Regions from separate parts of the Janthinobacterium sp. HH106 genome, predicted to be linked through region 2. Evidence: predicted binding sites of a transcription regulator. Region 2 holds the regulator's gene; the other holds the start of a gene.
The links. Region 2 encodes FliA, which starts transcription of late flagellar genes. Its sites were predicted from a motif close to CTAAAGTTTNNNNNNNNNNNGCCGNTA; they were not measured.
Positions count from the first base shown of each region.

Region 1: the regulator FliA is predicted to act here: its motif matches at 5,292-5,318, upstream of JAB8_RS23240 (FlxA-like family protein).

Region 1 covers NZ_LRIC01000060.1:124,488-138,809, reverse strand. The annotation lists gene JAB8_RS23265 (DUF1501 domain-containing protein) at 1-1,005, shown strand, start outside; gene JAB8_RS23260 (intradiol ring-cleavage dioxygenase) at 1,002-1,844, opposite strand; gene JAB8_RS29610 (hypothetical protein) at 1,802-1,972, opposite strand; gene JAB8_RS23255 (periplasmic heavy metal sensor) at 2,003-2,506, opposite strand; gene JAB8_RS23250 (response regulator transcription factor) at 2,700-3,389, shown strand; gene JAB8_RS23245 (ATP-binding protein) at 3,392-4,879, shown strand; gene JAB8_RS23240 (FlxA-like family protein) at 4,912-5,262, opposite strand; gene JAB8_RS23235 (PrpF domain-containing protein) at 5,431-6,669, shown strand; gene dcd (dCTP deaminase) at 6,705-7,274, opposite strand; gene JAB8_RS23225 (alpha/beta hydrolase) at 7,407-8,207, opposite strand; gene JAB8_RS23220 (HAD family phosphatase) at 8,266-8,973, opposite strand; gene JAB8_RS23215 (TSUP family transporter) at 8,995-9,756, opposite strand; gene JAB8_RS23210 (LysR family transcriptional regulator) at 9,908-10,831, shown strand; gene JAB8_RS23205 (N-acetyltransferase) at 10,835-11,356, opposite strand; gene JAB8_RS23200 (hypothetical protein) at 11,416-12,180, opposite strand; gene JAB8_RS23195 (DNA internalization-related competence protein ComEC/Rec2) at 12,220-14,322, opposite strand, start outside.
Region 2 covers NZ_LRIC01000015.1:67,819-82,140, reverse strand. The annotation lists gene JAB8_RS07950 (flagellar basal body rod protein FlgF) at 1-408, opposite strand, end outside; gene JAB8_RS07945 (flagellar hook protein FlgE) at 484-2,031, opposite strand; gene JAB8_RS07940 (flagellar hook assembly protein FlgD) at 2,086-2,784, opposite strand; gene flgC (flagellar basal body rod protein FlgC) at 2,800-3,201, opposite strand; gene flgB (flagellar basal body rod protein FlgB) at 3,204-3,656, opposite strand; gene flgA (flagellar basal body P-ring formation chaperone FlgA) at 3,847-4,542, shown strand; gene flgM (flagellar biosynthesis anti-sigma factor FlgM) at 4,654-4,962, shown strand; gene JAB8_RS07915 (flagellar protein FlgN) at 4,971-5,438, shown strand; gene JAB8_RS28515 (FxDxF family PEP-CTERM protein) at 5,869-6,432, shown strand; gene JAB8_RS07905 (hypothetical protein) at 6,566-7,423, opposite strand; gene JAB8_RS07900 (translation initiation factor Sui1) at 7,495-7,857, opposite strand; gene motD (flagellar motor protein MotD) at 7,920-8,708, opposite strand; gene JAB8_RS07890 (flagellar motor protein) at 8,714-9,460, opposite strand; gene JAB8_RS07885 (RNA polymerase sigma factor FliA) at 9,442-10,173, opposite strand; gene JAB8_RS07880 (antiactivator of flagellar biosynthesis FleN protein) at 10,219-11,082, opposite strand; gene flhF (flagellar biosynthesis protein FlhF) at 11,075-12,403, opposite strand; gene flhA (flagellar biosynthesis protein FlhA) at 12,716-14,322, opposite strand, start outside.

The DNA of each region.
Region 1 (14,322 bases), on a different contig from region 2:
GCGGGCGGCGTGGCCCTGCCGTCCAAGCTTTTTTCGCATAACGACCAGCAATCGACCTGGCAGTCGGGCCTGCCGGAAGGCGCCAGCGTGGGCTGGGGCGGACGTCTGGGCGACTTGCTTGGCGCGGGCAACAGCAACGCCATGTTCACGGCCGTATCCGCGGCATCGAACGCGCTGTTCCTGAGCGGACGCCAGGTGCGCCAGTTCCAGGTGGGCCAGGCCGGTGCGGTGCCGATTCGCAATATCGATCTCAGCGGCAGCCTGTTCGGCACGGCGCAGGGGCCGGCGGCATTGCGTGAAATCATCACGACGGCCGGCAGCGACCTGATGGAACAGGAACATGTGGCCACGATCGGGCGCGCCATCTCCAGCCAGAGCGTCCTCAGCGGCGCCATGCTGGCGGCCGGCGCGGGGGGCGTGCCGAATCCCCCGCCCTACGTCAATCCGAACACAGGCGCGTCCGGCGTCAATCCGCTGGCCGTGCAATTGCAGACGGTGGCGCGCATCATCGGCGGACGCGGCGCCCTGGGGGTGAAACGGCAAGTATTTTATGTGACCCTGGGCGGCTTCGACACGCATGACCGGCAAAAGGCGCTGCATGCCGACCTGATGGCCCGGCTGGCCCATGCGCTCGCCTACTTCGACACGACCCTGGCGGCCCTGCAGGGCGCGGATCTGCGGCGCCAGGTGACGACCTTTACGGCGTCGGACTTCGGCCGCACCTTCAGCAGCAACGGCGATGGCACGGATCACGGCTGGGGCGCGCACCACTTTGTCGTGGGCGGCGCCGTCAAGGGCCGCGACATCTACGGCACCTTCCCCGTCACGGGCCTGGGCCATGAGCTGGACGTCGGTTCCGGCGCCCTGCTGCCGACCACCTCCGTCGACCAGTACGGCGCCACGCTGGCCAAGTGGTTCGGCGTGGCCGACAGCCAGCTGGCCGAGGTGTTCCCGAACATCGGCAACTTCAGCCGGCGCGACCTGGGGTTCATGACGACAACTTAACCATTGACGGCGATCACCAGCGTGACGACGTAGCCATCCGTGGCATTGCCCGTCACCGTGGCCATCTGCAGGCTGGTGCCGTCGCTGAAGACATTGTCGCTGGCATAGCTGATCTGCGCCAGGTTGCGCACGCTGGCCGTGTAGCCGCTGGCCGTGTAGGCCTCATTCAACGTTGCCATTGGAAAAGTGAACTGCGAGGTCTTGATGCGGTTCGAGGCAGAGGCTGCCTTGGCCAGGCTGGGATAGACCTCGACATGCACGTGCGGCATGCGCCCCGCATAGCAGCCGGGAAAGATCGTCGTGAAGCTGAGGTTGCCGGCGCTGTCCGTTTCCTGCACGCCGCGCAGGTAATTTTGCGCCGTCACGCCGCTCGAATACAGCGAATACAGGCCGTCGCGGTCGCAATGCCATACATACACGGCGTAACCGGCCAGGCTGGCGCAGCTGCCGCTGGCGTCAAGCAACTGCAGCTTGATGGTGAGCGGCACACCCGCCGCCACACCCGTGGCGCCATTAAAACTGGCGCGGATATCGCTGCGCACGACACCCGACTGGTTCAGCACGTTAATGATGCTGCCGCCATAGGTGTTCGTGCCATCGGCAGGATACGGCCCGCCCGTTTCCTCGGGAATCACTGTGCATGCGCCCGTGCTGGGTGTCGTGACCCCAGCGGCGGCGCTGCCTGCCGCCGCGCCGCTGGCGTCCGACCCGCCGCCGCAGCTCATCAGGGGCAAGGTGGCGGCGCCGGCCAGCAGCCAGCGCAGCACCTGTCGCCGCTCGGCCGCCTGTTGCCGCATCATTTCGAGGTCGGATGCCAGACCGTGATCATGTAGTTCCATAGATATTCCATCAAGTGGGGCAAGCCCGCCAAGGCGGGATTCAGGCTGGCGCACAGGTACAGCGCCTGCGTCGCATGGCGCGAGAGCGCTTGCAAGCTGCTGCCCGGACGCAAGGCATGGATGCGCATGCTGGCTCTCCCTGCGCTCGCGCCTGCCGCTTACTCGGAGCGCCGGAGGTCGCGCGGACCCTGGCGGCTGTCGTGCCGCTGCAGCGCCTGCTGGCGCTGTGCCGCCGTCAGCACGGCCAGCAATTGCTGCTCCAGCCGCGCATGCTGCAAGCTGATCTTCGCCATGGCTTGCGCCGCCGTGTTCGCCAGCGCGCTGGCTTGCGCATCGTCGTAGGCGCTGGAGGCGGCCAGTGCGCGCAGCTGCTCGTGGGCCTTGAAGGCGATCTTTTCCTGTTCCCGCAGCAAGGGCGTCTGGGCGTAGGTGGCGGCAAAAATTTTATCCTGCTGCGCTTCGCTCAGCTCGATGCCATGCAGGAACGGCGGCAAGCCTGGCGCGCCGGGTCCGCCTGGGCCGTGACCGAAGCCGGACGGCGGCCCCGGCATGGCGCGCGGCGGCGGGCCGGACGGCGCAGCTTCCTGCTGGGCCAGGGCAACGAGCGGCATGCTGCAGGCGCACAACAGCAACAGGGATACGGCGATACTCAAGTATTTCATCGGGCGTTCCTTTCGTGGAGATCAGCGCTGATTGTCGGCGTCTGGCGTGTAAAGCAACGTCAGGGCCGCGTAAAAGCGTGTAAAGGAAGCTGCGCAAATGTAAGCGGACGTATGTAAAAGCGGGTAAAAGGGCCCTGAGCCGCGCCTGTTGACTGCTATCATCGGGCGATATTCACCCGAAAAAAGCACAGGCATGAGCAAGGTTTTGTTAATCGATGACGACGTGGAACTGGTCGGCATGTTCCAGGAATACCTGACGCAGGAAGGTTTCGATGCCCGCGCCGTGCATGACGGCGAAAGCGGCGCGGCCGAGGCGCTGACGGGCCTGTACGCCATCGCCGTCCTCGACGTCATGATGCCGCGCATGAATGGACTAGAAACCCTGCGCCGCATCCGCGCCGGCAGCAACCTGCCCATCCTGATGCTGACGGCGCGCGGCGACGATACGGACCGTATCGTGGGCCTGGAGCTGGGCGCCGACGATTACGTGACGAAACCGTGCACGCCGCGCGAGCTGACGGCGCGCATCCGCGCCATCCTGCGCCGCGCGCAGGCGGCGCCGCACGACAGCTCGGGTCTGGCGCCGCTCACCGTAGGGCAACTGACGATGTGGCCGGAACAGCGCCGCGTTTCCTGGGCCGGCGCGCACCTGGAGCTGACGAGCACGGAATTCAACTTGCTGGAAGTGCTGGTGCGCCATGCGGGCAAGCCCGTCAGCAAGAATCAATTATCGGAACTGGGTCTGGGCCGTCCCATGGCCCGCTTCGACCGCAATATCGACGTGCACTTGAGCAGCCTGCGCCGCAAACTGGGCAGCCTGGCCGATGGCCGCTCCTGCCTGCAGACCGTGTACCGTCTCGGCTACCAGCTGATCAAGGAGTAAGCGTGGGCCGTCTGTTCTGGAAGTTTTTTCTGTGCATCATGCTGGCGCAAGTGACGGCCACCATCGGCATCGGCGGCACCTTCTGGCTGAAAAACCGGGCGGCCCAGCAGGAGCGGGCCCTCGACATCGACACCAGTCCGCCCGCGCAAATGATCATCGAGGCCGCCAGCGCCACCCTGGAAGCGGGCGGCAGCCAGGCCTTGCGGCAATTCCTGAGCAAGCTCGAGCGCATGCGCGTGTTTGCCGTCGATGCGCGCGGACACGAACTGATGGGCCGCGCGGTGCATCCCGCCATGCTGGCCAAGGCGCGCGCCATGCTGGAGCAAAGCCAGGCCCATCCCGTCGTGCGCACGGTCACCGGCAGCGACGGCCAGCGCTATCTGCTGTTCCTGCCCTCGTCCGAACGCTTCCGCAATGCCGAGGCAGGCGCCGCGCGCGACACGCTCAACGCCGTCGCCATGAGCGGCCCGCGCGCCATGGGAGCCGGTCCACGGCCCCACGAAGCAGGCACTGCGCCGCCACGCGGCGAATTCGGCCGCGGCCCGCCCCCGCGCATGGACACGCCCTACCGCACATTCATTCCCCTGGGGGCGGCCATCGCCGCCAGCCTGCTGTTTTCTTTCCTGCTGGCCTGGTATTTTGCGCGCCCCATCCGCGACCTGCGGCAAGCGTTCGAGGCCGCCTCGCACGGCAATCTGGCGCCCCGTTTTCACGCCAGCGGCAAGCGCGGCGATGAATTGACGGACCTGGGCCGCGATTTCGACCGCATGACGGGCCGCTTGCGCAGCCTCATGGATAGCCAGACACGTCTGCTGCATGACGTCTCGCACGAGTTGCGCTCGCCGCTGGCGCGCCTGCAGGCCGCCATCGGCCTGGCGCACCAGCAGCCGGAAAAGATGGCCGCCTCGATGCAGCGCATCGAACGCGAAAGCGAACGCATGGATAAACTGATCGGTGAACTGCTGACGCTGTCACGGCTGGAAGCCGGCGCCGGGCAAACGGGAGCCGGGCACATGCACAGCGAAGACGTCAGCATCGCCGACCTCGTGCACGACATCGTGGACGACGCCCGCTATGAGGCCCGGGCACGCCAGTTGAACGTCGAACTGGCGGGCGATGCGGCCATGCCCGACGCCAGCGTCACGGGCCAGCCAGAATTGCTGGCGCGCGCCGTGGAAAACGTGGTGCGCAACGCCGTCAAGCACAGCCCCGATGGCGGCACGGTGGAAGTGGAACTGTCGCGCATGTCCGACTGGCTGCGCATCGCCGTGCTGGACCGGGGCCCCGGCGTGGCTGGCGCGGACCTGGCGCGCATTTTCGAACCGTTCTTCCGCGCCAGTAATACCCAGCACAGCACGGATGGACACGGCCTGGGCCTGGCTATCGCCCGGCACGTCATCAACGCCCATGGCGGCCGCATCGGGGCCAGCTTGCGCAGCGGTGGCGGCTTGTGCGTGGAAATGCTGCTACCCGTCAAAACGCCAGGCTGACCTGTCGGCGAGCCTGGCGCGTGGATGTGTTGTTACGCCTGCGTATCGATGATGCTGCCCAGGGTCGACGCGCTTGACCTGGCGGGACTCGCCACGGTCTCGGCACTGCTGGCCGTTTGGGATTCGCCTTGTGCCGCCTTCTGCGCGGCCGCCGCCTGTAGCTGGGCGATTTGCGCCTGCAAGGCCTGAATTTGCTGCGCCAGCTGCTGCTGCAGCTTTTGCGACGCGTCCGTCTGCTCGCCCTTCTGCGACTCCGTCAACTGTTTTTGCGCCGCCGTGATCTGCTTTTGCAGCGCCGCGATCTGCGCACTGCTGCCCGCACTGGCGCTGCCGGCCGCGCCGACTGTACCGCCTGCGCTGCCGGAACCGATTGCCGCTACCATATTGCCTCCCTGATTATTCAACACCTTATTATCGGCGCGCAAGGTACTCAATACAGGGCGGCAAGTGTAAAGGCGGGTAAAGCCATGTAAAGACGCCGCGCGCACCATCCAATTGCACACCAGCAAGAAAAACTGGCACACTGGCGCTTCCTGCCTTGACCACGATCCATGATGATGACGCCCCTGCTGCCCGCCCTGCCCGACCTCGTGCCCCGCCAACGCTGCGGCGTGATCGAGTTTCCCGTCCACCACATGCGTGGCGGCACATCGACGGGCCTGGTCTTGCACGGGGCCTGCGTGCCGGCCGAGCAAACGCTGCGCGAGGAATTGCTGCGCCACCTGATGGGCGTGCCCCAGTCCGGCCGGCAGCCGGGCAACCGGCAAATCACGGGCCTGGGTCGGGGCACGCCCACCAGCAATAAAGTCTTCCTCGCCGAGGTGGAACAGCATGCGGGCCAGCCGCGCCTGGTCAGCACCCTGGCCCAGCTGGCTGGCGAACACGGCGATATCGACTGGAGCGTGAACTGCGGCAATATGTCGTCCGCCCTGCAACTGTGGGGACTGGACAGCGGCGTGATCGAGGCACTGGCCATCGGCGCGCACGATATCGATATCCGCAACACCAACACGGGCGTCATCACCACCTCGCGCATGGCGCGCGAACGCGACGGCAGCTTTACGGCCGCCAGCATTCCTGGCGTGACCGGCAACTTCCCCCGCGTGGACCTGTTCCTGCGGCAGCCGGCAGGCGCCAAGACGGGAAAATTATTGCCAACAGGCAATGCACAGGATGTGGTGCACGGTTATGCGGTCTCGTGCGTGGATGTGGCCGTGCCCATGGTCATCGCGCCAGCGAGCCAGTTCGGCAAGACGGCGCATGAGTCCATCGCGGAACTGGAAGCGGATACGGCTTTCATGCAGGCGATCCGCCAGGTGTGGAGCGCGGCGGGACTGCTGATGGGCTTGCGCAAGCGCGATGGCGGCTTGATGACGTTGGCGGAATTGGAACGCAGCGAAACCATCCCCAAGTTCTGCATCGTGGGGCCGGCGGCGGGAGAGGGAAATATTGCGGTGCGTTACTTTACGCCGCAATCGGGCCACGCCTCGCTGGCGGTCTCGGGAGGCTGCTGCCTGGCGGCCGCTTGCCTGATACCGGGCACGGTGGCGCATGCGCTGGCGCGCGGCGTGCCGCCAGTCAAGCAAGCGGAAACAGAGATGGAACTGGGCCTAGCCAACCCGGCCGGCATCCTGGACACCACCATCGTGGCGCGCCAGGACGGGGTGACGGGCAACATCGCCATCGACGGCGCGGCCTACCGGCGCAGCGCGCAAATCTTGCTGCGCGGCCATGTTCCCCTGTACCAGCCGTCAACCGCGCTGAAGGCGTGGCTGCTGAAACAGATTTAAAGCAGGACTGGCGCCCTGCCCGTTCCAGCAATCAATCAGGTCTTCGGCAATGTCACGCCGACCTGGCCCTGGTATTTGCCGCCGCGGTCCTTGTACGAGGTTTCGCACACTTCGTCGGATTCGAAGAACAGCACTTGCGCCACGCCTTCGTTGGCGTAGATTTTCGCCGGCAACGGTGTCGTATTCGAAAACTCCAGGGTCACATAGCCTTCCCATTCCGGTTCGAACGGGGTGACGTTGACGATGATGCCGCAGCGCGCATACGTGCTCTTGCCCAGGCAAATCGTCAAGACGTTGCGGGGAATGCGGAAATATTCCACGGTACGGGCCAGCGCGAACGAATTCGGCGGGATGATGCAATAGCCCTTGCCCGACACATCGACGAAGTTATTCGCGTCAAAATCCTTGGGATCGACGATGGTGGTGTTGATGTTGGTAAACAACTTGAACTCGTCGGCGCAACGGATGTCATAGCCATAGCTGGAGGTGCCGTAGGAAACGATGCGGTTGCCGTCGCGTTCCTTGACCTGGCCCGGTTCGAACGGCTCGATCATGCCCGTTGTTTCCGCCATGCGGCGTATCCATTTATCGCTTTTAATCGTCATCGCAGCAGTATCTTTCTAGAATATCGAATGGCTGGGGCGGCGCGCCAGGTGCAGGCGCGGCCCGAATGGCAGGATTTTACGCGAAAATCCGCCGCTGTTGGCCCCCATCCCCTGAAAATCCTTGGCGGAAGGCTATTGTTTCGCCAGCAATGCCGTGATCATCTCGCGCACCACTTGCGCCGTCAGTTCCGGGTTTTCCATGGGAAACAGATGCCCGCCCGGCACCTGGCGGAAAAACTTGCCGACCAGCTTGCGCGTGGCCGTCAAGCCCGCCTGGCGGCATTCCACCGATTCCGTGCCGCCGATAAAGCCGATGGGCACGGGCAAACCATCCTTGACGAGGCCGCCGATATGGTGCGGCAAGCTGCGGTAGACCTGCGTTTCCACTTCGCGCGTAAACCGCAGCTGCACCCCGTCCGGATGGGGAACCAGGCCGCTGTCGATGTAATCGCGCAAGACTTGCGGCGCCCAGATGGCGAACATGTCCTTGGCCGCGAAGTGTTCATACGCGGCTTGCGCATCGGGCCACAGCTTGCGCCGCCTGGCGGAAAAACGCGAGGGGGAAAAACGCTCGCCCAGCGCCGTGTTGCGCGCCAGGCGCACCAGCAAGGCGCGCCAGCCCGCCACCACGGGCGAATCGAGCAAGACCACGCAACGCACCAGCTCGGGCCGCTGCTTGGCCACCATCACGCTGAGCATGCCGCCCAGCGAATGGCCGACGAGGATCACGGGCGCGCTGTAGCGGCGTTCCAGGTCGTCGATGTACTCGCGCACCAGCTCGGGCCAGCCCGTGCTGACGGGGTAATCCGGATCGTGCGCATGCATGTCAAGCGCCTGTACGGTGTAGTGCTGGCCCAGCAAGCCGAACAGCTTGCGGTAGGTGCCGGCAGGGTAACTGTTGGCGTGGGCAAAGTGCAGTTGCGGGAGGGTCATCGTGGGACGGTGCCGGTGAATGCGATAGGCAATTGTAATGGCATGCCGGCAAGACGGATCAGAGGAAGACCTCTAATTTGCGGGCTGGCAGCGGGCGCGCTGGCGCCATGCCGGGCACGAACGAGGCCAGTACGTCGCCCAGCTCGGCGTTGGAATCGACCACGCAAAAAGCATCGTCAAACGCATGGTGACAGTTCATGGGATTGCGCACGACGATGCACTCCAGCCCGGCCGCCCTGGCGGCGCGCAAGCCGCGCGGCGAGTCTTCGACGGCCACGCAGTCGGCGGCGGCCAGGCCAAGGCGCTGCAAGCCCAGCTGGTAGCCGTCGGGCGCCGGCTTGCTCTCGCCATACATTTCGCGCGTCAGCACGAAGTCGAAGTGGCTGAGCAAGCCCGTGGCCGCATGGCTGATGCGGAAATGTTGCTCATAGGCGCTGGTGACGACGCCCATGGCCACATGCGGGCGCAGCGCCGCCAGCACTTGCCCGATGCCGGGGATGGCCAGCTGCCCCGCCTGGCGCAGGCGTTGCGCAAACAGCTCGGTGCGCTCGGCCCGCAGGCGCTCGACCAGCTCAATGCTGTGCCCCTGCCCCAGCAGCAGATGCCAGGCGCCGTAGTTATTGTCCAGGAACCAGTCAAAAAATTGCTTCGGCGTCAAGTCTATGCCGTAGGGCAAGAGCAAGTCGCGGTTGCTTTCGTAAAACAGCTGTTCGGTATCGACCAGCACGCCATCGTTGTCCCACAGCACGCCCCGGATGGTTTTCATGGCTTGTTGTCGTTCAAAAACTTACTTGAAGAAAATGTCGTAGGACAACTTCACGATCAGCAGCACCAGCAGCACGAGGAAGAGGATGCGCACGAAGGCGGCGCCGCGGCGCACGGCGATCCAGGTGCCCGTCAGGGCGCCCAGGATATTGCACACGGCCATGGGCGCTGCCACCGCGTAGACCACGTGGCCGGCGGGAATGAAGAAGGCCAGCGCGGCCACGTTGGTGGCGATATTCACCAGTTTCGAGCAGGCCGAGGCGAGGATGAAATCGAAGCCGAAGACGCGGATGAACAGGAAAATCAAAAAACTGCCCGTGCCCGGCCCGAACAGACCGTCATAAAAGCCGATGGCGCCACCGATGACGATGGCGAGGATGCGCTCACGGGGGCCGATGGGGCGCGCTTCGCGCGTCGTGCCGAAATCCTTCTTGATGAAGGTGTAGATGGCCATGATGATGATCAACACCAGCACCATGGGGCGCACCACTTGCTGCGGCACGTAGGACACGGCGGCCGCGCCGATGAAGGACATGACGAAGGCGCTGGCCACGGCCGGCAGCACCAGCAGCCACGGGATGTGGACCTTGCCGACAAACGAGCGGGCGGCAAACGTGGTGCCGCAGGCGGACGCCAGCTTATTCGTGCCCAGCAAGGAGGTCGACGCCATGTTCGGCATCAGGTTGAACAGGGCCGGCAGCTGTATCAGCCCGCCCCCGCCCACGGCGGCATCGATCAGGCCGGCAAAGAAGGCAAATAAACACAGCAGCGAGATGGTCAGCATGATAGGCAATATGGAATGGGCGACAGCGGCAGTATAGGCGTCAGGCACTTTTTCGGATGCAACTTCAAATTGCGGAAAACGCAATCAGGCGTAACGCTTGACGGAATGCGCCCCGTGCGGTCTACTGGCCTCTTTTGCCGGGAGTCACGCGATGTCGATGAAACTGATGTGGGAGATCCGCGCCTTTTGCACCGTGGTGGAAAAGCGCAGCTTCATCCATGCGGCGCGCATGCTGGGACGCTCGCCGTCGGCCGTCACGCGCGCCATCCAGTTCCTCGAAGACGCCATCGGCGCCGAGCTGATCCTGCGCACGCAAAAGCAGTTCACCCTGACGACGGCCGGCGAGACCTATTACGCGTCGGCCAAGCACTTGCTGGAAACGCAGGCCGAGGCGGAAGAGCAGCTGGCAGAGCTGAGCAACTCGCCGCAAGGCTGGGTGCGCCTCTCGGCGCCGGAAATTTTGTCGCTGGGCTTCCTGCCGAAAGTGGTGGCGCAATTTTCGCGCGACTATCCGAACGTGTCCGTGGACATCCATTTCTCGGACAAATCGATCGACCCCATCCAGGAAAAGCTCGATTTCGCCATCCGCGGCGCCTTCCCCCAGTCGAGCGAGCTGATCGGCTATCCCCTGTGGAACTACCGCCGCTACATGTACGCCTCGCCCGACTATATCGCCCGCATGGGCGCGCCCGAGGAACCGGAAGAGCTGGCCGGCCACGACATCATCATGCACTCGGCTCCCCGCATCCTGCGCGACTGGCATTTCGTTTCCACCGAGCGCAACGTGCGCTACCAGGTGCAGCCCCGCTTCCGCTTCACTTCCGGCATCGCCACCTTCCAGGCGGCCCTGGAAGGCGCCGGCATCGTGCGCCTGGCCAGCTGGCTGGCCGAGCCGTTTGTCGCCGCCGGCACCTTGCGCCGGGTCTGCACGGCATACCGGCTGACGTCATCGAAGGAGCTGGACCCGAGCATCCATGCCGTGTATGGCACGTCGAGGATGGCCAAGGGGGCCCGGCTGTTTCTGGAATATGTGCGGCAGCGAGGGCTGGAAATACCCGATGAACGGGCAAGTTAGCATCTATTTCGCGGCGATGACGTCGCTATACACGGCGAACTGCGCGCCATCGAAAACAAAGGCGGCCACCTCGCGCATGCCCAGTCGTTCATGCGCACGCAGCGAGCCGATATTGTCGCGCCGGATGAACAGCACCGCCTCCGCACCCCCATGCCGCGCGCGCATGGCAGAGTACAGCAGCACCAGCAAGCCCTGCCCCCGCTCCGAGTCCGCGATGCAGACGGGGCCATACACGTAGGCCTTGTCACTTCCCCGATACGCGGCCAGCATGGCCAGCACCACGGGCGCCTGCGCGGTGGCAGCTGCATCGCTGAACAACACGCCAACGACAGGCCCGTCCGCTGCGCGCCGCGCCACAATGACGGGCGATTCGCCATCCGCCATGCTGGCCACCTTGTCGCGCGAAAACTCGCCCGTCAGGCTGCCGCCCCGCGAGGGGGAATTAGCTTGCAACAAGGTCGTGATGGCGTCGATGTCGGCGGCCTGGGCCAGGCTGATCAGATAATGGCTGCTTAAATGTAACAATCAACGCTCCTCGATTGGGTTCTTCCGTTGAGATGCTGCTGAAGCGAATATGAAAACAGCTAGTGTGCAACTGCACAGTCCGCCACCTTGCTGGCCTTGGCGGCATCTGCCACCTGTACGGCGCTGCGCTTGACATCTCCCCACAGGTAAAAGATGAGAAAAATTCCCACCAGCGGAAAAATAAAGTGCAGGACCTCGTACTTTTTTTGCGGTGCAGGACACTCTTCGCCAGCGCAGCTCTTCTTTCGCCATAGCCCCACCACGCCGTAGCGACATAAATAAATAACTGCGTTCATCGTCACTGCGAGTAGCCACACTATCGAAATAATAAGGAGGCTGAATAACCATTGTCCGATATTCGGCAGAAAACTCGTCGTCAGCACGTCCGAAAAGACGAGCGACAATAACATCCCGGTGCTAATTGACACTGTATGCGAGATGCCATGTATGACAGGCACCAGCACTTTCTGCCTGAAAAAATGCCCCCACTCGGCAGTCAACAACATGGTGCATGCCACCAGAAAAAGGACAAGATTGAACAAGGGCGCTGGAATATCCTGGTAATGCACAATGAATTTACGCTGTAGCGATTTGGCCATGTCATTGACAGGCTGATCACTCGTAAATTGCAATCCAAACAGGATCAAGCCAGTAAACAAGCCGCTCGCGATACCAATACCCGTATGCTGTATCGCCAGCGCCAACCCTGGCGAAATCCCCTCCACATAACGTAACCCCTGATCCCACCGAATCGAACGCAAGCGCCGGTAAGCAGCGTCGGCCTTCGCCAGCAAGCGCTCGAAGGGATTGCATTCATCGCACATAATGGGTCTCCTGTCCGGCATCCGATGAGGCGCACTGCCTTATCGCCCATGCCAGTACCGTGGCCGGCTGGCCCGGTACAACGTCGCATCGATATCGTCGCCAAATTCCAGCACCACCGCCCCCGTCACATCCGTGCGCAGCCGGGCAATGCCCATGTCGCCATAGCGCGCATACACTTGCGGCTTCGGATGTTTGTAGCGGTTCCGGTGCCCGACCTGGAAAATCGCCAGGGCCGGATGGACGGCGTTCAGAAAGGCCGGTGTCGACGAGGTGCCGCTGCCGTGGTGCGGCGCCAGCAGCACGTCGGCGGCCAGGTCGCCATCGGCCGAGCGCGCCAGCAACTGTGCTTCCTGCGCCGCCTCGATGTCGCCGGCCAGCAAAATGGCATGCTTGCCTGCCGTGATCTTCACGGTGCAACTGCGGGCGTTCGGCGTCAAGCTGATGTCCGTGTGGCTGGCGGGCAACGGGTGCAGCATGGCAAAGTGCACGCCTTCCCAGGTCCAGCTCTGGCCCGCCACGCAGTGCAGATACGGACGCCCGGCTTGCCGCCGGGCCTCGACGGCCGGATGGCCATCGAACAGCGACGAGGCCAGCCAGCCCACTTGCACGTTCTCCAGCAGAGAGATAGCGCCGCCCGCGTGATCGAGGTCGCTGTGGGAAATGATCACGCCGTCGAGCGTAGCGATGCCCCGTGCGCGCAGATACGGCACGATGACACGGCTGGCGCCGTCGGAATCGAGGCTGTAGGCGGGCCCCGTGTCGTACAACAAGCGGTGTCCATGCGTTTCCACCAGCACGGCCATGCCTTGTCCCACATCAAAGGCCGTGATCCACATCTGGCCAGGTGGCGGGCTGGACGGCAAGGCCGTCAGCAGTGGCAGCCAGCCCAGCATGCCGGCCCAGCGATGCGGCCATCCCCGTGGCGCCAGCAACCAGGCCGTGCCGAACAGTGCCCAGCAAAAACTCCACATTGGGGGCGCGGGTGCCGTCCAGACGGCGAAGCGGCGCGCGCCCAGCCAGTCCAGCACCTGCGCCAGTATCTGCACGATGGCATGCGCCAGCAGCAACAAGCCGTCGCACAAAGGCGCCGGCAGCAGGCTGCCCGCCAGCGACAAGGGCGTGACGACCAGGCTGATGACGGGTATGGCCAGCGCATTCGCCACGGGGGACACGAGCGAGACTTGCGAAAACAGCAGCATCGTCAACGGCACCAGCCCCACCGTCACCACGTATTGCGTATGCGCACCGAGCGCCACGGCCGCGCGCAGGCGGCGCCAGCGGCTGGCGTTTTCCGGCAAAGGCGCCGCCGTGCGGCCCGCCGTCGCGTACAGCATGGTGGCAACGGCGCCGAACGACAGCCAGAAACCGGGCCACAGCAAGGCCCACGGGTCGAGCAGCACGACCACGCCCAGCGCCAGGCACAGGATATGGACGATGCTGGTGATGCGCCCCAGCCACAGGGCCAGCGCCACCACCAGCAACATATATAAAGTGCGCTGCGCGGGCACGCCGAAGCCGGCCAGCAGCACGTACAGGAACGCCGCCAGCGCGCCAGCCAGCGCCGCCACCTTTTGCGTCGGCAGCAGCAAAGGCAGCTGCCGGTCCGTGAAAAACGAGCGCCGCCACAGCGCGCCCGCCCCGAGGGCGAGCAGTCCCGCGATCATCGTGATGTGCAGGCCGGAAATCGAGATCAAATGACTGACGCCCGTGCGGTTGAACACCTGCCAGTCCGACTGGGGAATGGCGCGCTGATCGCCCACCACCAGCGCCACGATCACGCCCGCATATTGCTTGCCATCTAAACTGTGCGCGATGCGCGCACGCAAGGCCGCGCGGCTGGCCTCTACCACGTTGCCGAAACCGGGCACGAAGGCCGCCAGGCGCACGTTCGGCGTGTCCGCGCGCGGCTGCGGCCGCACGTAGCCGGTGGCGCGCACGCCCTGCTCCAGCAGCCACGCCTCGTAATCGAAACCCATGGGATTCGCGTTGCCGTGCGGGCGCTGCAGGCGTACCGTCAGCCGCCAGCGCTCGCCCGGCTGCACGTCGCCCACCTCGTTCGTCACCTCATCGCGAAAGCCCGCATACCAGGACAGGGCGATCAAGGGCGGCACCTTTGCATTGAGTGCCTTCTCCACGGCAAA
Region 2 (14,322 bases):
CGTCACGCCGGGCGGAATGGCCATGGGGCCCGTATCGCCCTGCACCATCAGGCCCGACTGCGTCTGCAGCATGCCGTTTTCATTGAGCTTCAGGGCGCCGTTGCGCGTATAGGCTTCGGAACCGTCGGCCGACTGCACCGCGATCCAGCCGCCGTTTTCCACGGCCACGTCGAGCGCGCGGCCCGTGTGCTGCATCGGGCCTTGCGTGAAGTCGGAACCGACCGTCGAATCGACGACGAAGGCACGCGTCGGCATCATGCCGTCGGCCACCACGGGCACGGCGCGGAACGAGTCGAGCTGAGCGCGGAAACCCGTGCTGGTGGCGTTCGCCAGGTTGTTCGCCGTGGTCGCCTGCTTGTCCAGGATGTGCTTGGCGCCGGAGCCGGCGGTGTAGATGAGACGGTCCATTTTTTATTTCTCCTGTTGCCTTCAACCCAAGGCAGAAAGCTGGGGTCAGACCCGGCGGGTCTGACCCCGGTACTATTAACGCAGGTTGACGAGTGTTTGCATGACGGAATCCTGCGTCTTGATGGTCTGCGCATTCGCCTGGTAGGCGCGCTGGGCCGTGATCATGTTGACCAGTTCCGCCGTCAGGTCCACGTTCGACACTTCCACGGCCGAGGCGCGCAAGTCGCCCAGGCCGCCCGAGCTCGGCTCGCCCGTCATCGGGCTGCCCGAGGTCGAGCTTTCCGCCCAGGCATTGTTGCCCAGCGGCTCAAGGCCATTCGGATTGGAAAACTTGGTCAGTACCACCTGGCCCAGGTCGCGCGTCTTGCCGTTGTTGTACTGGCCCTGGATCACGCCATCGGAACCCACGACGAAACGGTCCAGCTGGCCAGCCGCATAGCCATCGGCCACGGTGCGCTTTTCGCTGGTGGACGAACTGAGCTGGGTCGAATTGGTGAAGTCGACCTTGATCGCCAGATTCGCGTTCGCGCCCGTGGCGGGGAAGACGGGCAGGTTGACCGTCACCGGCAGGGTTTGCGGCGGCGTCAGGGCCAGCATGGCGGCCTTGTCCAGGCTCCCGACGCTGTTGAACACCAGCGACGCCGACTTCACGGCGGGCACTTCCGTCACCGCGGAGATCCTGCTGTCGATCTGGTCCGGCGTGAGGCTGGAATTGACGCCGTTGGGCACGGCGCTGCCATAGGTGGCGCTGATGGCGGCAAGCTGGGCCGGGCTGGCGCCGGCCGCGGCGGCGGCGGTGCGTATGGCGACACCGGCCGCATTGCCATAGGCAACGGCGGCGGCCGTGATATTGGCGGGCACCAGCGGCACGGCCGTGACGGCGGCCTGATAGGCGGCGCGCGCGGCCAGCGAGGCGGCATCGGTTTGCGCAGCGGCGACCACTTTCGCGCTGGTGATTTCCTTGCCGTCAGTGGCCGTGTAGACATCCCAGGTATTGGTACCCGTCTTGACGTAGAAATTGGACATGGTGTGGGAGTTGCCCAGCGAATCGTAGACGGGCACGGGGAATTGCTTGGTCCACGACTTTTGCTCGCCCACGGTGAACGGCACCACGGTCGGCATGGCCGAATTGGAATCGAGGTTGACCTGGGTATCGACCTTGGTGGTCGCCTGCGGCGCCATGTCGGACGGGTCGATCTGCAGCGGCACGGTGGCGCCGGCCAGGATCTTGCCGTTCACATCGGCCGGATAACCCGTCAGCTGGGCTTTCTGGGCATTGACGATGAAACCGTTCTTGTCGACCTGGAACTGGCCGTTGCGCGAGTACTGGATGGCGCCGTTCACGCTGGTGCGGAAGAAACCGCCGCCGTTGATGGCGATGTCGAGCGGATTGGACGAACTTTCCAGGTTACCCTGGTTGAACAACTGCGCCACCTGCGACACGGACACGCCGATACCGGGCTGGTTGCCGCCCACGCCATACAGCGAGTTGGCATAGATGTCGGCGAACTGCGCCTGCGATTGCTTGAAACCCACGGTGGCCGAGTTGGCGATGTTGTTACCGATGACGTCCAGCGATTTGGCGGCGCCGTTCAAGCCGCTCAGGCCTTGTTGGAAAGACATTGTGTTCTCCTGGTAGAAAATAGGGGTAGAGGGTCTACGCTACAAATGAGCGGCTTACAAAATCTGTTTCACATCGGCCATGGTGATACTGCCCACGCCCGGCACATTCAACTTCACGCCGCCGGCGCCCGTCGACACGCTGGCGACCGAACCGAACATCAGCGCCGCCGCATCGGTCAGCTTGGCGCCGCCCCGCTTGGCTTCCACCGAGAACGTATAGGCGCCGTCAGGCAGCACGATGTTCTTGCCGTCCTTGTCGAGCTCTGCCGTGGAGCCGTTCCAGCCCAGCGGCAAGGTACCCGCGTCCTGCGGGCCCAGGTCGATGGAATGGACTTCCTTGCCCGTACTGTTGTAGATGGTGACCTTGACGCTGTCGGCCGGCGTCGCCAGGTCCACGCCCAGCAGGGCCGCGCTCTTGCTCAGGTTAATGCTCTTGCCTGCAGTCAAGACGCCGTGGCCGATGATATTGGCCGCCTGCATGGATTCGGCTTGCTGGTAGCTGGTCTTGAGCGTTTCCAGCGTGGTATTGAGCTTGTTGACGCCCGTCACCGTGGACAGCTGGGCCAACTGGCTGGTCAGCTGCGCATTGTCCAGCGGGTTCATCGGATCCTGGTTTTGCAGCTGGGTCACCAGCAGGGTCAGGAATTTGTTCGTTTCTTCCTCGACGCTGCCCTTCGCGGCCGTGGTCTTCTTCGGATTCATCGTCGCCATCAGGTCGGTGGTGACGGTTTTGCTCGTATCGATGGTTGCCATAATGGTCAGTCAGCCTTATTGGCCGATGGTGAGGGTTTTCAGGAGCAGCGACTTGGCCGCGTTCATGGTTTCCACGTTGGTCTGGTACGAGCGCGAGGCCGACAGCATGTTGACCATCTCGTCGACCGTATTCACGTTGGGCATGGTGACGTAGCCCTTCTCGTCGGCCAGCGGATTCTTCGGGTCGTAGACCAGCTTCATCGGCGACGGATCTTCGATCACCTTCTGCACCTTGACGGCCGTGGCGCCATTGGCCATGGGCACGGCTTCGAACACCACCTGCTTGGCGCGGTAGGCTTCGCCCGTGGCGCTGGTGGCGCTGTCGGCATTGGCCAGGTTGCTGGCCACCGTGTTCAGGCGCTGCGCCTGGGCGCTCATGGCCGAACCGGAAACATTGAAAATATTAAATAGCGACATGATTATTGTCCTCCCTGGATGGCCGTCAGCATGCCCTTGATCTGCGAGTTGAGGAACGTTACGGCCGCCTCGTAGCGGATGGCGTTATCGGCAAAGGCATTGCGCTCGAGGTCCATGTCGACCGTGTTGCCATCGACGGCGCCCTGGGCCGGCGCGCGGTACAGCAGCGGCGTGCCGTCGGCCAGGGTCTCGACCTTGCCGCCCGTGCTGCCACCCACGGCGGCGGCGACGCCCTTGCCCGGCATATGCTGCGGCGCCGTGCCCTTCAGGGCCGGCTGCACGCCATCCTTGCGTGCCATCGCTCCCTTCAGCGCGCTGGCGAAATCGACGTCGCGTGCCTTGTAGTTGGGCGTGTCGGCATTGGCGATATTCGAGGCGAGCAATTCCTGGCGCGTCGAGCGCAGGCTCAGCGCCGTCTCGTTGAAGCGCATGTAATCGTCGAGTTTCCCTATCATGTCAGGCTCCGGAAAGATCTGCCACTGGCGCCCGAGATGGCGGAAGGATGGCGGTATAGTGATGACAGGAAACATAGTACGGCGCCCGCCGGCAAGACCATCGCCGGATCAGACCGTACTTTTACCCCTTAATCGTCGCTTCAAACGGGGCGGCGCGCACTATCATGGCACTATTCCAGAGGCCTATACCATGAAAACACCGCTTGCTTTCTTCTTCGCTCTTGCCGCCCTGCCACTGCTGGCGCAGGCGCAAAACGCCGGCCGGCAGACGCCGGAAGCGCTGCGCAACAGCGTGGAACAATTCCTGCAAGTGCAAAGCAACGGCTTGCCGGGCAAGGTGACGGTCACCGTCGGCGCCGTCGATCCGCGCCTGAACCTGGCCGCCTGCCCCGCGCCGCAAGCCTTCATGGCGCCAGGCGCGCGCGCCTGGGGCAAGACGACCGTGGGCGTGCGCTGCACGGCCCCCTCCAACTGGACCATCTATCTGCAGGCGAACGTGGCCGTCGTGGGCGACTATGTGGCCAGCGCCGTGCCGCTGGCGCAAGGGCAAGCCATCGATGCCAGCCAGCTGGTGACGATGCAGGGCGACCTGGCAGCATTGCCGGCAGGCATCGCCACAGACATGGCCCAGGTCGTGGGCGCCAGCACGAATATTTCCTTGCCGCCAGGCACGCCGATGCGCCTCGACACCCTGCGCCGCAAGCCGGTGGTGATGCAGGGCCAGCTGGTGCGCGTCGTTTCCAGCGGCAACGGTTTCCAAGTGGCATCAGAAGGACGCGCCATCGGCAGCGCCGGCGACGGTCAGACGGTACAGGTACGCACGCAGAGCGGCCAGCAGATCAGCGGCGTGGCGCGGGCTGGCGGCATGGTGGAGGTCGCCTTTTAAACTCGGATGGACAGCGATATTGTGGTCTGGTGCACTAAAGTTTCGGAAGAAGGTGCCGATAAAGACACATATCCCGGAGTTTTTTGACTTCGACCAGACGAGGATCACGCTGTGAAAATTACCGATAACACCATTAAAAGCAATCCCGGCCTGCCGGTGGCGCCCGCGAATACCTCGGGCGCCCGGAATGCCGAGAAAGCCCAGGCAACACCGACAACGTCGGACAATGTACGCCTGTCGCCGCAAGGACAGGCATTAGCGGCCAGTGCAACTGCCGGCAGCGGCGCCGTGTTCGACACGAAGAAAGTCGAACGCATCAAGCTGGCGATCGCCGACGGCCAGTTCCAGGTCAACTCTGAAAAAGTGGCGGACGGTCTCCTCGACACGGTCAAGGACTTGCTGCACTCACGAAATAGATAGGTTACCTCATGCAATCAGTGACTCCGTTTTCCAGCCTGCGCGACGAGCAACAGCTCATGACCACATTGCTGGCATTGATGAAAGAAGAACAGCGGCATCTGGTTGCGGCTGACATCGATGCAATCACGGAGCTCACGGCCCGCAAGACGGCGCTCGTCGGACAATTGAGCCAGCTGGCGGCGCAACGCCACCAGGCGCTGGCGGCGGCGGGCTTCACGGCCGCCGAAGCGGGCATGGAAGACTGGCTGGTCAGCACCAGCGATGCCGAGGCGGCGCCCCTGTGGAAAGCCCTGCTCGAGACGACGCGCGAAGCGAAGGAACAGAACCGGCTGAACAGCCTGCTGGTCAACAAACACATGCTGCACACGCAAGGCGCCCTGAACGCCATGCGCCCCACTGCCCAAAGCGGCAATTTCTACGGCCCCAGCGGCCAACCGATGGCAAACACGGCCAGCCGGCGCGTCGTCATCGGCTAAGCGCCTCCCGTCTTCCCCCAGCGCAGGTAACAGCAGCGACAGGCACAGCAATAAGCCATTGCTGCACGCCTGACGCCGTCCCGAACAGCGGCCCCATATCACGACCATCCTGCACATCACCGCCGCGCCGCCCCTCCAGGGAGGCTGCGGCGGAGCCGGCATGCCCGCACTCCCGCCACAACGCCGCACGCAGAAACAACAGCGCCCCCCCCCCTTCACGCCCACACATTTGAGCATGCTCAAACTTGAGGGGAATGATGACTATATGCTAATCCCTAGCATACGCCGCACCAATACATGGTGGGACTTTCCTCGCCGACACGAACATCATTCCCGCAGGCATAGCTAATCCATTGCACGCGTCCGGCTTGCGCTTTTGCGCTGCGCCATGACGCACACCACTTCAACTGCAAGTACACAGGAGCATGATATGAACTCTCTCTCAGTAACCAAGGCTGGCGCGGCGCTGCTGCTCGGCTGCACCCTGCTGGCGCCAGCCGCGCAGGCCGAGACGCAAGCCGTGTTCTACAACCATCTCGTATCGACGGCCGTGGTGGCCACGCCGCTGCTGGCGCAAGACACCTTGTTCGTCGACACCTTCACGACAGAGCGCGGCTCGCTGCTGCAAACGACCACGTTTACGGTCGGCAGCGGCGTGCAATCGTTCACGGGCAACGCCGCCTGGCTGGTCACGGGCGCCAGTGAATTCGGTCCCCGCCTGACTGGCGTCAACATCGACTTGTTCGACGCCAGCAACAACCTGGTGCAATCGGATACGTTCACGGGCGTACTGGGCAGCTTCGCCCATTCCACCTTCAACGGCCTGCTGGGACCTGGCACCTATACCCTCGTAGCAAGCGGCCTCGGCGTGCGTGATTCCGTGCTGGACATTTCCATCACTACGGCCGTGCCCGAACCGGAAACCTACGGCATGCTGCTGGTGGGACTGGGTCTGATCGGGTATAGCGTACGGCGCCGCAAGACGGCTGCCTGACCCGCACCCGGCGCCTGCAAGCACTGCCGTAGCTGGCAGACCTGGCGCCGGTGCGGCGACGCCATGCACGGACTGGCCTATGCACGGACTGGCTTATGCACGGGCCAGCCTGTGCAGGGGCTGGTCTACGCACTCAACCGTGCGTGGGCCGGCCCGTATGCTGACGGAATTTCGCGGCGATGCCATTCGCCTTGATCAGGGCGGCGGCCTGCTGCTCGGGTGTCAACTCGTTTTGCAGCCAGTGCCAGTAGCTGTCCTGGTAGGGATTCGTGGTGCCGGGCGTGAGGATGTCGTCGTAGACCATGCGCAGGGCCAGCAGGTAGCCATACGCTTGCGGCGCGTCTTTCTGCACCACGTCGCCATCGCGCAGGTAGGCCATCATCAGGGTCGACACGCTGGTCAGTTCCGCCTCATCCGCCTGCGCCGTCAGCTGGGCGATGGCTTGCCGCTTCCATGCCTGCACCAGCGGATCATCGGGACGGTTGCGCAGCGCGCTGCGGTCGCCGAACGGACCTTCCGACAGGAACAGGGTAGCCGCGCCCGGTACGCCGCCTTGCGCGGCAGTGGCCAGGTAGCCGAGGCGGTCCTCGCGCTGGCGCTGCGTCAGACCCGCGCACAGCTGCTGCTGGGCGGTTTTTTCTTCCACCGTCATCTCGCGCCCCAACTCGAATTCCATCCCCGGCAAGCGGTTTTCGCGCTGGAAGACGATGCAGTCGTCGATCAGGTTGTAGGCCGCATACGCGTCCTCCGGCTTGCCGCTGGCGCCCAGGCGTTCGAGCCGCTGTGCCAGGGACACGACAACGGGCGCGGCATCGGCGACCGGGGTGGCGTCGATATTCAAATACGACGCCAGGCTGCGTCCCGCCGGCGCGCTGGCGGCAGCGGTGGCGCCAGTGTCCGGCGCGCCGCCATCGGGTGCGGGCCAGTACACGAGCGCCAGCACTGCCGCGATGGCAGCGACGATGGCGATACCGCTCAGTTTGCTGTTCATATGAGGTGGCGCATAAAAGGAAATGCACGTTACCACAGGCGCACGGCAGCAGGCCGCACGCCTCCGCACGCTCAGCCGCCGGCCTTTTTCGGCTGGTGGCCCAGCTTGGCCAGCGCCGCCATCACCGTTTCGACATGGTCGCCCTGCACTTCGATCACGCCATCCTTGACCGTGCCGCCCGAGCCGCATTGCGTGCGCAGCTGCTTGCCCAGCAGGGCCAGCGCGATGGCGTCCAGCGCCAAGCCCTTGACCACGGTCACGCTCTTGCCGCCCCGGCCCTTGGTCTGGCGCGACACGCGCACCACGCCATCGCCCGCCGGCGCCGTCCTGGCTTGCGCCTTGCACGCGCATTGCGCCAGCGGCTGGCGGCAGGCGGGACACATGCGGCCCGTTTCAGTGGAATAGACGAGACCGCCCAGGGAGCTGCTTTTCATGATGGAGAGATAATAGGTAGAAATAAAGGAAAGATGGCCGCGCTTGTAGCAAGCGGCGGCGTTCAGTTGGCGGGAACCGGTGCCGGCGCCACAGGCGCCGTCGGCACTTCCGTCACCGTTTCCGGGATGCCCGAGAGGATCGTCACGGCGACCCGGCGGTTGCGCGCGCGCCCTTCCGGGGTTTCGTTGGGCGCCACGGGGATATTGTCGGCGTGGCCCACCGCCGTCAGGCGCGACGCCTGCACGCCGCTGGCGATGAACAGGCGCACCACGGCGCTGGCGCGCGCGGCCGACAATTCCCAGTTCGAGGCAAAATTGGAATTGCTGATCGGCTGCACGTCCGTATGCCCTTCCACCTGCACGTCGTGCGTGTCATCCTTGAGCAGCACGGCGACGGCGCGCAGGGCCTGGTCCGATTCCGCCGTCAGGCGCGCCGCGCCCGGGTCGAACAGCACGCTGGCATTGATTTCCACGCTCACGCCGCGGCTCGTCTGCGTGACCCGCACCTTGCCTTCCTTGACCAGCGGCGCCAGCGTGGATGTGAGGTCCTGCGCCAGGCGCGTCATGTGCTCGCGCTCGCGGCGGATCGCTTCCGTGCGGCGTTTCAGGGCAGGGTTCGGCAGCGGGATCGCCTGCGGCGCTTCCATGATGATGGGCGGCGCGCCCTTTTCCAGGCTGAAGGCCTGGCCGATGGCATTCTGGAAGACGCGGTACTTGCCCTCGTTGACTTGCGAAATCGCGTACATCACGACGAAGAACGCGAACAGCAAGGTGATGAAGTCGGCGTACGAAATCAGCCAGCGGTCCTGGTTGTCCGGTTCCTCGTCATACTTCCTGCGCGCGCGCCGCATCATGATCAGTGCTCGTGCAGCAGGCTGGACACGCGCTCTTCGATGATGCGCGTATGGTCGCCCGTGGCGATGTCGTACAGCACGGCGGCCGTGATTTCATACTGCAGCACGCGGCGCGAGACGATGGCCTTGAGCTTGTTCGCCACCGGCAGGAACAGCAGATTGGCCAGGCCCACGCCATAAATCGTCGAGACGAAGGCCACGGCGATGCCACTGCCCAGTTTGCTCGGGTCGGTGAGGTTTTCCATCACGTGGATCAGGCCCAGCACGGCGCCCAGGATGCCGATGGTGGGCGAATAGCCGGCCGCCGATTCCCACACCTTGACGGCCTGGCGCTCGGCCATTTCATAGGCGGAAATTTCCACGTCGAGCAGCTGGCGCAGCTTGTCGGGCGCGATGCCATCGACGATCATGCGCAAGCCCTTGGCGTTGAAGCGGTCGGCCGTGTTTTCCATCAGGCGCTCGAGCGCCAGCGGGCCGTCGCGGCGCGCCGTCAGGCTCCATTGCCCGATATCGCGCGCCAGCGCGGCACGCGTATCGGCGGGCGGCAGGAAGACCCAGCGCAGCATTTCCAGGCCGCGCACGAAAGTGCGCAGCCGCGTCTGCAGCAGCACGGCGCCAAAGGTGCCGATGATGACGATGGCAAAGGCGGCCGGCTGCAGCAGGGAGGCCATCTTGCCGCCTTCCAGTGCCTGGCCGACCAACAGGCCGGCCAGCGCCAGCGCCAGCCCGATTACGCTGGACCAGTCCACGCCTGCTCCCTCAAGGTTGCGCGCAGGCGCGCGACGGCCTGGGTATGCAGCTGCGAGACGCGCGATTCGGATACGCCCATCACCGCGCCGATCTCCTTCAGGTTCAGCTCTTCTTCGTAATACAGGCCCATGAGTATTTTCTCGCGTGGTGGCAGCGCGTCGATGGCATCGATCACGGATTGCCGGAAATCGGTATCGAGCAGGGAACGCAAGGGGTCGCTGTCCTCGTCCACGCAGTGGCGGTCGAGGAAGCTGTCATTGCCGTCCGGGTCATGAAAGTCTTCGTAATACACGAGCTGGTGGCCGCCGCCGTCGCCCAGCATTTCCTGGTAGTCGGCCAGCGACATCTTGAGCAGCTTCGCCACTTCCGATTCCGTCGGCGGATGGCCGAGGCGCTGCTGCAAGGTGCTCATCGCCTCCTCGATCTTGCGCATGTTCTGGCGCATGCTGCGCGGCAGCCAGTCGCTGGTGCGCAATTCGTCGAGCATGGCGCCGCGGATACGCAGCACGGCATAGGTCTCGAACTGCGCGCCATGCGTCTCTTCATAGCGGCTAATGGCATCGAGCAGGCCGATCATGCCGGCCTGGATCAGGTCATCGACCTCGACCGAAGGCGGCAATTTCGCCTTCATATGGTGCGCCAGACGCTTCACCAGCGGAATGTGCTCCGTCAGCAAATAGTCCTTGTTCGATTTCCCTTTGACCGTGTACATAGGCTGCTTATTGTTTTCTCATCTTATCTGGTGCTGCGGTTCGATTCAGGCGCTGAACTGGTGCGGGCTCCCCGTCTGGTACAAGGTGCCGCCAAGCACCGGCGCCGCCGAACGGGCCAGCCGCTCGGCCAGTCCGCGAAACGCCACCGAGGCGCCCGCCAGCGGAAACGCATCGACCACGCTGCGGCCCAGGCGCGCCGCGCGGTGCAGATATTCATCGGCAGGCACCGAACCCATCGAGGTCAGCTTCACGGCCAGGTAGCGGCTCGCCGCCTGTGCCATATTATCGTATACCACTTTTGCCTCGGATTCGGAAGCGCCCGTGACGAGAATGCCGAACGGACGGCGTCCCAGTTCCTGGCTCAGGCGCTTGATCAGGCAGTACGCCGCCTTGATCGAGGTGGCGCTGGTCGACACTTGCACCACGATATCCGACGAGGCCATCAAGGGCACGGGGAAGCAATCGCCCTCGTCGGCCACGACGCCGTCGACCAGCACGATGCCGCTCTGGCGCGCCAGCACCTCGAAAGTCTTGCCCAGGCGGCGCAATTCGTCCTCGCCCGCATAGTCCATGCTGTCCATCAGGTGGTTGCGCGCGCCCAGGCTGGCCACGCCGAAGCCTTGCGGCACCTGATGGATGACCTGGTTCAGGCCGCACTGCTGGCGCGCCACGTCGCGCAGGCTGGCGCCGTGCGCCAGTCCCAGGCGTGCAGCCACGCCATCGCTGCCGCCGCTGGCGTCAAGCAGCAGCACATCATTGCCGCCATAGGCGAGCGAAGCGCCCAGGTTGACCAGCATGGCGCCCTTGTCGTCCTGCGGCGTGGCCGAGAGGAACGTCATGACGCGCGGCTGCGGGCCGGCCAGCATGCGGCGCAAGCCTTCGGCCTGGTCGAAATCGAAATTAGCCAAGGTGCACCCCGCGCGCTTCATTGTTGCGGGCGGCCGCCTGCGCCATCAGGAGCGGCAGTTCGGCGTCGGAAAACTGCGTGGCCGCCGAGTCGCGCTTGAGCTTGAAGGCGCGGTCGATCAGGTAGCCGCGGTCGGCCAGGTACAGGTCTTCCGGCACGCGCTGGCCGTTCGACACATAAAACAGGTTCAGCTTCTGGCGGATCACCACGTCGAGCACGTTGCCGATCGACGCCGCTTCATCGAGCTTGGTCATGATGCAGCCGGCCAGGCCGCTGCCTTGATACGCGCGCACCACTTCGTTCAGCGTTTCCTGCGTCGCCGTCGAGTTCAGGCACAGCAAACGCTTCACGTCGGCGCCGGCGCCCGACAGCATGGCCACCTGTTCCGTCACCATCTGGTCGCGCTGGCTCACGCCCACGGTATCGATCAGCACCGTGTGCTTGTTCTTGAGTTCCTTCAGGGCGATGCGCAAGTCCGCTTCGTCCTTCACCGAATGCACCATCACGCCGAGGATCTTGCCGTAGATGCGCAGCTGTTCGTGCGCGCCGATACGGTAGGCGTCCGTGGTGATCAGGGCCAGCTTTTCCGGGCCGTGGCGCATCACGCAGCGGGCCGCCAGCTTGGCCGTGCTGGTGGTCTTGCCGACACCGGTCGGGCCGACCAGCGCGAACACGCCGCCCTGCTCCAGCATGGCGTCTTCATTGGTGACCGTGTTCAGGTTGCGGCTCAGGACGGTCTTGATCCAGCGCATGCTTTGCGCACCGTCGAGGCCGGCGGGCAGCTTGTCGATCAGGTAGCGCGCCAGGCTGGCCGAGAAGCCGGCCGCCAGCATTTCGCGCAGCACGACGGCTTTTTGCGGCTCGCGCTGCTGCGTCGAACCCCACGAAATTTCCGCCAGCTGGGTTTCCATCATGCCGCGCATGGCGCGGATTTCATTCATCATGCCGCTCATCTCGGCGGCGGCGTTTTCCTTGACGTGCGCCAGCGCGCTGGCCATCATCTGCTGCATGCGGGCCATGTCCACTGGCTCGCCGGCTGCCTGGCGCGGCGCGGCAGGACGCGGTGCGGCCGGGCGCTGGGCCGGGGCGGCCGGACGCTGCGGCGTGGCGAACTGGGTCTGCAACTGGGGACGGGGCTGGGCCATTTCGGACGCGGCCGGCGGCGAGGCCAGCGAAGCGGCATCGTCATTGGCCAGCGCGAGGATTTCCACCACGCCATCGGTCTGGCGGTTCGACAGGATCACGGCGTCGGGACCCAATGCTTCGCGCACCTTGCGCAGCGCATCGCGCGACGAGGCGCCCGTAAATTTCTTCACATTCATGACCGGCCTCCCAAGGCGGGGGGGGCGCAATATTGGCTGAACTGTGTGACCATCATCGACTCCTGTTGCTTGGGTGCTGTCTTCCACATGGACACAGATCACCCGGACAGTTTCTATTATTAGCGATGCTTGCAGGAAATGATCGAAGGAACAGGACGGGAAAGTACCCGTTATTCAGTTTGCCGGCAGGAAATTGATGTTTATTTGACCAAAAGCAAGGGCTGAGAAGCTGGGGTCAGACCCCCACTAACGCTAACGCAAAGCTCCGCGCTAACGCTGGAGGGGGTCTGACCCCGGTACTAATGCTGTCGACTATTGCGCCCCCACCAGCGCCGTGACGCGGATCGTCTTGGTTTCCGGCACTTCCGCATGCGACAGCACTTTGAGCTGCGGCAAGGCGCGGCGCAGGAAGCGCGACAGCAGGGCGCGCAGCGGCGCCGGCACCAGCAGCACGGGCGTCAGGCCCAGCGCTTCCTGCTGCTGCGCGGCCAGGCCCGCCTGGTGGGCGATGGTATCGGCCAGGCCCGGCTCGATGCCGGCGCCGTCGCCGCCATTGCCCATCGCCTGCATCAGCAGGCGCTCCAGGCGGCTGTCGAGGGTCATCACGGACAACTCGGCCGCACCGGGGAACAGCTGCTGCACGATGGCGCGGCCCAGCGAGACGCGCACCAGCGCCGTCAGGTCGTTCGGGTCTTGCGTATGGACCGTATGCTCGGCCAGGGTTTCGATGATGGTGCGCATGTCGCGGATGTGCACGCCCTCGGCCAGCAGGTTCTGCAGCACTTTCTGCAGGGTCGACAGCGACAGCATCTTCGGCACCAGGTCTTCCACCAGGCGCGGCGCATCCTTGCCCAGGTGGTCGAGCAGCGACTGCACTTCCGCGCGGCCCAGCAGCTCGGACGCATGCGAGGTGATCAGGTGATTCAAGTGCGTGGCCACCACGGTGCCCGCATCGACGACCGTGTAGCCCATCGATTGGGCCTGGTCGCGCAGGCTGGCGTCGATCCAGGTGGCAGGCAAGCCGAACGCGGGGTCGCTCGTGGCCAGGCCCGGCAAGGTGCCGCTGGCCATGCCGGGATTGATCGCCAGGAACTGGCCGTTGAACGCTTCGCCCACGCCCACTTCCACGCCCTTGAGGGTGATGCGGTAGGCGGACGGCTTCAATTCCAAGTTGTCGCGGATATGCACGGGCGGCGCCAGAAAGCCCACTTCCTGGGCAAATTTCTTGCGGATGCCTTTGATGCGCTTGAGCAATTCGCCGCCCTGCGTCTTGTCGACCAGGGGGATCAAACGGTAGCCCACTTCCAGGCCCAGGGTGTCGACGGGCATGATGTCTTGCCAGCTGGCTTCTTCCTGCTCGGGCGCCACCGTGGCTGGCGGCGCTTCGGCCGGCTTTTCGGCCGCCGCTTTTTCCTGCGTGCGTTTCTTGCTGATCAAATAGGCGGAGCCGGCCAGCAATGACGCCAGCAGGATGAAGACCATGTTCGGCATGCCGGGAATCAGGCCCATGCCGCCGATGATGCCGGCGGTAATGTACAGCACTTGCGGTTTCGCAAACAATTGCCCCACCAACTGGGTGCCGATGTCCTGTTCGCTGGCCACGCGCGAGACGACGATACCGGCCGCCGTGGAAATGATCAGCGAAGGAATCTGCGCCACCAGACCGTCACCGATGGCCAGCAGCGTGTAGTTCTTCAGCGCATCGGCAAAGCCCATGTCATGCTGCAGCAAGCCCACCAGCAGGCCGCCGACGATATTGATGACGGTCACCATGATGCCGGCGATGGCGTCGCCGCGCACGTATTTGCTGGCGCCGTCCATGGCGCCGTAGAATTCCGCTTCCTGCGCCACTTCCGTGCGGCGGCGGCGCGCTTCGTCTTCGCCGATCAGGCCGGCGTTCAGGTCGGCATCGATGGCCA